Regions from separate parts of the Lactobacillus sp. B4007 genome, predicted to be linked through region 2. Evidence: riboswitches for the same ligand, from Rfam matches in the RefSeq annotation. Region 2 holds a riboswitch; the other holds the start of a gene.
What was found. A riboswitch is a leader RNA that binds a small molecule or an ion and turns the genes downstream of it on or off. The one in region 2 is predicted to bind lysine.
Positions count from the first base shown of each region.

Region 1: another riboswitch for lysine. It lies ahead of lysA (diaminopimelate decarboxylase); the one in region 2 lies ahead of J3U54_RS07230 (ABC transporter substrate-binding protein/permease).

Region 1 covers NZ_JAFNPA010000001.1:517,372-520,795, forward strand. The annotation lists gene dapD (2,3,4,5-tetrahydropyridine-2,6-dicarboxylate N-acetyltransferase) at 1-564, opposite strand, end outside; gene lysA (diaminopimelate decarboxylase) at 577-1,884, opposite strand; lysine riboswitch at 1,988-2,165, opposite strand; gene J3U54_RS02480 (aspartate kinase) at 2,333-3,424, shown strand, end outside.
Region 2 covers NZ_JAFNPA010000004.1:70,745-74,168, forward strand. The annotation lists gene J3U54_RS07230 (ABC transporter substrate-binding protein/permease) at 1-1,357, opposite strand, end outside; lysine riboswitch at 1,469-1,645, opposite strand; gene J3U54_RS07235 (DNA-3-methyladenine glycosylase) at 1,729-2,361, opposite strand; gene J3U54_RS07240 (DUF488 domain-containing protein) at 2,405-2,779, shown strand; gene J3U54_RS07245 (TerC family protein) at 2,886-3,424, opposite strand, start outside.

The DNA.
Region 1 (3,424 bases), on a different contig from region 2:
ATCACCAACTTGAACTCCTTCTAGGACAACGGCATTGGCGCCAACTAAAACGTTTTGGCCGATTCTAACTGGTTTAGCAGAAGCCGGTTCAACTACACCAGCAATAACCGCTCCCGCACCAACATGAGTATTGGCGCCAATAATTGCGCGCCCACCAAGGACAGCATTCATGTCAATCATGGCATTTTCACCAATTTCCGCTCCAATATTGATTACGGCTCCCATCATAATTACCGCATTAGCACCAATACTTACTTGTTGGCGAATCAATGCACCAGGTTCGATCCGGGCCGAAACATTTTTTAAATCCAATAAGGGAACGGCCGAATTGCGGCTACAATTTTCTACTTGATAATCATTGATCTTAGCTGCATTGGTTCTTAAAAACGGCACTAAATCCGCCCAGTCACCGAAAACCACCCCAACATGATCATTTACAAAGGGTCTTACTTCTACTGGCCAGTCTAATTTTGCCAGGTCACCTTTTACATAAACCTTAACTGGCGTTTTCTTGGGTGCATTGGCAATAAAATCAATTATTTCTGTCGCTGACATATTTTTCATTTGAATTCCTCACTATTCTTGATAAAAACGATCATGACTGACTAAATCTTCATTGGTTTCACGTGTAACAACTTCTTGTGCGTGACCATTTTCTGCAAACACAACAGCTGGCCGAGGCACCCGGTTATAGTTCGATGCCATGCTGTAACCATAAGCACCAGTTGCTAGCATTGCAATTACATCACCTGCTTTGGTCGCTGGCAGCGGAAGTTTTTTGATTAACAAGTCCCCTGATTCACAATAGCGCCCAGCCAAGTGGACTGTTTCGCTAGGTTGAGCAGCGGGATCACGGGCAAGAAGTGCTTCATAATCAGCTTGGTAAAGAGCCGGCCTAATATTGTCACCCATACCGCCATCTACTGCTACATAGGGCATTAATCCGGGAACATCTTTACGTGCGCCAATCGTATACAAACTGTAGCCCGCGGTACCGACGATTGAGCGACCAGGTTCAACCCAAACAGCTGGAACTTTCAGTTGATATTCTTCAGCTAACTGGCGAAGAGTTGTCACAATCTGTTCAACAAAAGTTCCTAAAGCCAATACTTGGTCTTGGGCGGTATAACGAATACCAAAGCCGCCCCCAAGATTTAAGATTTGGGGCTGATAATCATATTTTTTGGCCCATTCACGGACAAGTTGCATTAGTTTTTTAACTTCAAGCTTAAAGCCAGTCGTTTCTAAAATCTGTGAACCAATATGTGCATGAAGACCAATTAAAGTCATCTGTTCACTAGCCTGTACTTGTAAAAAAGCCTGCTCGGCTTGCCCAGATTTGACGTCAAAGCCAAACTTACTGTCTTCTTGACCGGTCTGATCATATTCATGAGTATGTGCCGTAACGCCGGGGGTAATTCTTAACATGACCTGAATATGACTTTTAGTATCAGCAAGAACTTCCTCAAGAAGTTTAATTTCATGAAAGTTATCCAGAATAATTACGCCAACATGATTTTGCACCGCCATTAAAAGTTCTGCCCTAGTTTTGTTATTCCCGTGAAAACTGATTTTGCTACTTGGAAAGCCAGCTTTAAGGGCGGTAAACAATTCACCGCCTGAAACGACATCAATATGGCCGTGTTCTTGATTGACCACCTGATACATCGCAATGGTGGCAAAAGCTTTACTAGCGTAACTGATTGCATAATCGATGTGCTGTTTGGTAAAGGCTTGCTGCAAAGCCCGAAACTGTTGCCGAATTTGAGTAACATCGTAAACTACAACCGGCGTGCCGTATTCACGGGCTAAATCTAGTGCATCAACTCCACCGATCGTTAAGTGTCCTTGATCATTAGTCTCGTAATAATCATCTGCTGGCATCTGGTAACCCTCCGTTTTCTTGAATAAAAAAGGACTCTTTTGTGTGCGCTTAGCATACAAAAGAGTCCTTCAAAAAATTAAAATTAATTATTATCTGGTTCAATTTTGACGAGCGCTCCGCAAATTATTAACTTGCGACAGTCCGTAATCTATTAAATTACGTCCCAGCCAATTAATTACCGCAATAATTAACGCTTCGGCAACCGCCCCTTTCACTGGTTTCTTAGTTTTTGCAGAAACTCCACCAGCTACTCTTGTTGGTCGCGACCTCTTCGATTAATAAAAATCTTATTATTAATCATAGCCGATGTCAACATTTTTTCATAAATAATTCACTTGCCCAATTTAAGTACGCGCTAAATCGCCTTTTCGGTTGCAGATTAAAATTAAAATGTTAAAATGCGTTACTATCAAACTTAAAATAATTTAATCAAGCAGGTGATCGAGAATGAAAGTTGTTAAATTTGGTGGTAGTTCTCTGGCAAACGGAGAACAGTTTCAAAAAGTGCTTAATATTATAAATGCTGATCCAACCAGAAAAGTAATTGTTACTTCAGCACCTGGAAAAAGATTTGAGCAGGATACCAAGGTGACTGACTTATTAATTGACTATGCTAAAAAAACGATCAAGCACCAAGACTGTGCCGCAATCGTTCAACAAATTTGGGCTAGATATAGCGAAATTGCACAATTTTTTGCCTTAAATCCGGACACAATTGCACCTTTACACCAGGAATTGTGCGACTTACCCACAATTTCGTATCCAGACAATGATTTTCTCATGGCTGCATTTAAAGCCCACGGTGAAAAGCTTAACGCTCAGCTGTTAGCCCTTCTTTTACAACAAAAAAATTTTCCGGCGCGCTTTCTCGATCCCCAAGAAGCCGGCTTTTTAGTCAGCAATGTCGCTAATGATGCTCAAGTTCTGGAAGAAACCTACCAAAATCTCTCTCGCTGGCGCGACATACCTGAAATTCTTGTTGTTCCGGGATTTTACGGTGTTACCCCAACTGGCAGCATTGCGACCTTTTCACGGGGTGGTTCAGATATCACCGGCGCAATTTGGGCCCGCGGAACTGCGGCCGACTTGTACGAGAATTTTACTGATGTTAATGCCATTTATGCTGCTGATCCAAGAATTGTGACCAAGCCGCACCCAATCAAAATCATGACCTACCGAGAATTACGGGAATTATCTTATGCCGGGTTTTCGGTTTTCCATGATGAGGCACTAATTCCAGCGATTCAAGGTCAGGTATATATCAACGTGAAAAATACTAACCACCCTGAGCTTCCGGGTACGCTAATTGTTCCCGAAAAGAATTTTCATCCCAAAAATATTATTACCGGTGTCGCAAGCTCCAATCACTTTGCCGCTTTATACTTACATCGATATTTACTTAATAAAGAAACTGGTTTTACGTTAAAATTACTAAAAATATTTTACCAGTTTAATATCTCATATGAACATATGCCATCTGGAATTGACGATTTAACCGTTATTTTTGACAAACGCCAGTTTACTGAAAAACTGCGCCAA
Region 2 (3,424 bases):
TAGTAATTGATGGCAAACAGTTCTTGATTGCTTGTGGCAAAATAATGTGCCACATTCTTTGATTATGTGTCATTCCCAAAGCACTAGCTGCTTCAAACTGACCTTCGGGTGTTGAAATAATCCCACCTCGGATAATTTCGGCTAAATAGGCACCAGTATTAATCGAAACAATAACTAACGCAGCAATTGTCCGGTCGATATTAATGTGCCAGAATTGGGCTATGCCATAGTAAATTACAGCGGCCTGTACCATCATTGGCGTGCCCCGGAAGATCTCAATGTAAACGGCTAAGAGCCAATTGACAATTTTTAAGAGCCATTTTTTACCCTGGCTGGTTGGAGTCGGAATAGTTCTGATGATACCGACAAACAGGCCGATAAAGAAGCCGGCGATGGTGCCCACTAAGGCTAAGAGCAGGGTCATGCCAATCCCGTTTAAAATCATGCCGCCGTACTGCTTCCACATTGAAACTAGCCACGGCTCGGACTTCCCGTTTTTACCCTTTTTCTTATCATCAGTTTTTGGCTGCTGCTTAATGGCCGTGGTCATTAACTTTGTTCGCTGGGAATTTGGAATTGTACCTAAAACGTGGTTGACTTCTTTTAGCAGCTGCTTGTTTGGCTTAGCAATTCCGATAGCAGTAGTTGAATCTTCCTTGGAAACCTTGAACCCGGCCATTTCGCTAATTGGAATCGCCTTAATGTCAGGATCAACCATCTTAAAGGAAGTTGATTCGGTATCTTCGGCAACGTAGCCATCAATCGTTCCTGAAATTAAACTTTGGCGCATTGCCGCAAAGTCGCGCATTGCTGGTTGTCTTTTAGCGCCCTTTAATTGCTTAATCAAAGCATAATGTGAAGTACCTTGTTGGGCGGTTAATTTTGCACCCTTAAAATCATTTAATGTTTTAGCGTTAGCGTATTTGCTATTAATCTTGGTGATAACAACAAAAGTGCTGTTTCTGTAAGCATTGGAGAAATTTATTGCCTTGGCCCGTTCAGCCGTTGGGCTCATCCCAGCAATAATTAGGTCGGCCTTGCCACTAGTTAAAGCTGGCAGCAGTCCATCCCACTCAGTTTTGACAACTACGACTTTGCGGTGCAGCTGTTTACCAATAATTTTGGCAATCTTCACATCGTAACCGTTGGCGTATTCGTTTGACCCCTCGATCGGAACAGCACCATTAGCGTTAGTAGTTTGGGTCCAATTGTATGGTTGGTAATTGGCCTCCATAGCTACTTTGAGTTCACCGCTATTACTTTTTGCTTCAACTTGAGAAAAGTCGAAGTTGCTGCCGATAATGAAACTGAGCAGCACAGAAAGCAGAACGGTAATCCACTTATTTCTTGACTTCATTTTGAAAACCTCCGAAAATCTTGTTTCAAATAAAGCCAATACAATAAAAAGCGTAAACAAAAACCTCGTTGCTCTTCAAAACAACGAGGTTATAATTAATCATCTTTAGACAAATCATATAGCGCTCCCTGGGAATTAACCAGGACAGTCTGCAAGATATTCTCTTTGCAGCCCAACAAAAACATCAAAACGAAAATCTTTTTGTTTCGGCGACAATTCTTACGTTATCTTTCTTTGTGTTCGTTCACTCAAGATAATTTTGTAATGGTCGCGACCTCTATTGCATTGGAAATTATTTAACTTATGAAAAATAATAGGCTAAAAACAAAGGCTTGTCAATCTTTTCATTTAAAGATTATTTTATCATTATCTCATTTCCAACCATGATCTGAGCGATAGTCACGCTTTTTCATGCGGGAAACATATGGATTTCCAGCCACATAAAAGCGCAATTTTTTGTTAGCCCATTCGCGTTCCGATTGGTTGACACCAATGCGTGGACTAGTTGCGATTTTCTGGGCATTTTTGCGGTGACGATCGTTTAAGTCAATAGTAAAAGGGGAATCACTAAGAAAATGTAAATCCCATTTTTTATCATGAATACCAAATGCCTGCATCATTTTTGCCGGTCCGCTGGTTAAAGCAATGCCACTTTTACCTGAGCGGTTGGCAATCATCTGTTCAAGACCCCAAGCAGGTTCAATTGCTCTAATTAAAACGCCTTGCGGTTCATCTTTTTGTCTGGTTGCTACGTCAAAAAAGAAATATTGTCGCTGAGCATAAATATAGATTGTTCCACCGGGGCCATATAGTCCTTCATTTGCCGGACTGCGATGACCGCCATATGAATGTGCCGCACGATCTTTAACACCCAAATAAGCTTCGGTTTCGACAATATAGCCGCCAAGTACCTGGTTATTGCTGCGGTAAGTTAATGGCCGGCCGATTAAGTCAGCACTGATGGTTTCGGTTGATTGATTAGTAAAATAAGTTGTGTAATTCATTTTTTCCTAAAGTAGTACACTAATAATAATTGAGGTGAATGTAATGACAAAAATAAAGCTAGTCCGTGTATATGCTCAAGATCAGCCGGAGGGCTACCGCATTTTGGTAGACCGTTTGTGGCCAAGAGGCAAGAGTAAAAGTGTGTTGCACCTTGATTATTGGGCAAAAGAAATTGGACCGACAACTGCTTTGCGTAAATGGTTCAATCATGATGATAATAAATTTTCTGAGTTTAGGCAAAAGTACCTGGTAGAATTGGCGGAAAATCCGGCAGGGGCCGAGTTTGTTAAAACTGTTGAAAACAAGCTGCAAGAACAGGATGTTTTATTTTTATACGGAGCAAAGGACCCACTGCATAATCAAGCTGTGATTTTAAAAGAATACGTTGAAGGGCAAATAGTTAATTTGCACAAGTAGACAATGAAGTAATAACAGCCTTGTTTTACTTAAAAAAGCCAATAAAAAAGTTAAGCCCATTAAAGCAGCTTAACTTTTTTATCTTGTAGTTTTGCCCTTAGCAAATTTATAGCTTGCGGCCGTGCTTTTTAATCCGGATAAAGTGAAACGCAATTGTTAACAGCAAGACGCCAAAAACGATTATTGCAAAGACGGTATTAGGTAATTCATAGTGCAGAGGTGGCAATGAAACCAGCAGTTTTAGAGCAATAATCCCAATAAGAACATATGCCATTGGCTGCAATTCTGGGATAATATCCATTAATTTGATGATAATCTCAGCTACACCTCGCATGCATAAGATCCCAATCATGCCACCAATTAAAACGACGACCGGATTACTGGAGACGGCTAAGGCTGCTAGAACCGAATCAATTGAAAAGACGATATCCATCGCTTCAATTGAAATAACTGTCCGCCAAAATAGGGATAGGAAATGTTTGCCTTTTTTTGGGCGATGACTAGCAATTTTGGCTTCTTCAGCCTTTTCTTCGGCTGCGGCTTTTTGTGGATGGTGCTGATCATAAAAATACTTAATGGCGAGGTAGAAAAGATAGAGACTACCAGCCAATTTGATTTCCCAAAAATTAATTAAGTATGTACCAA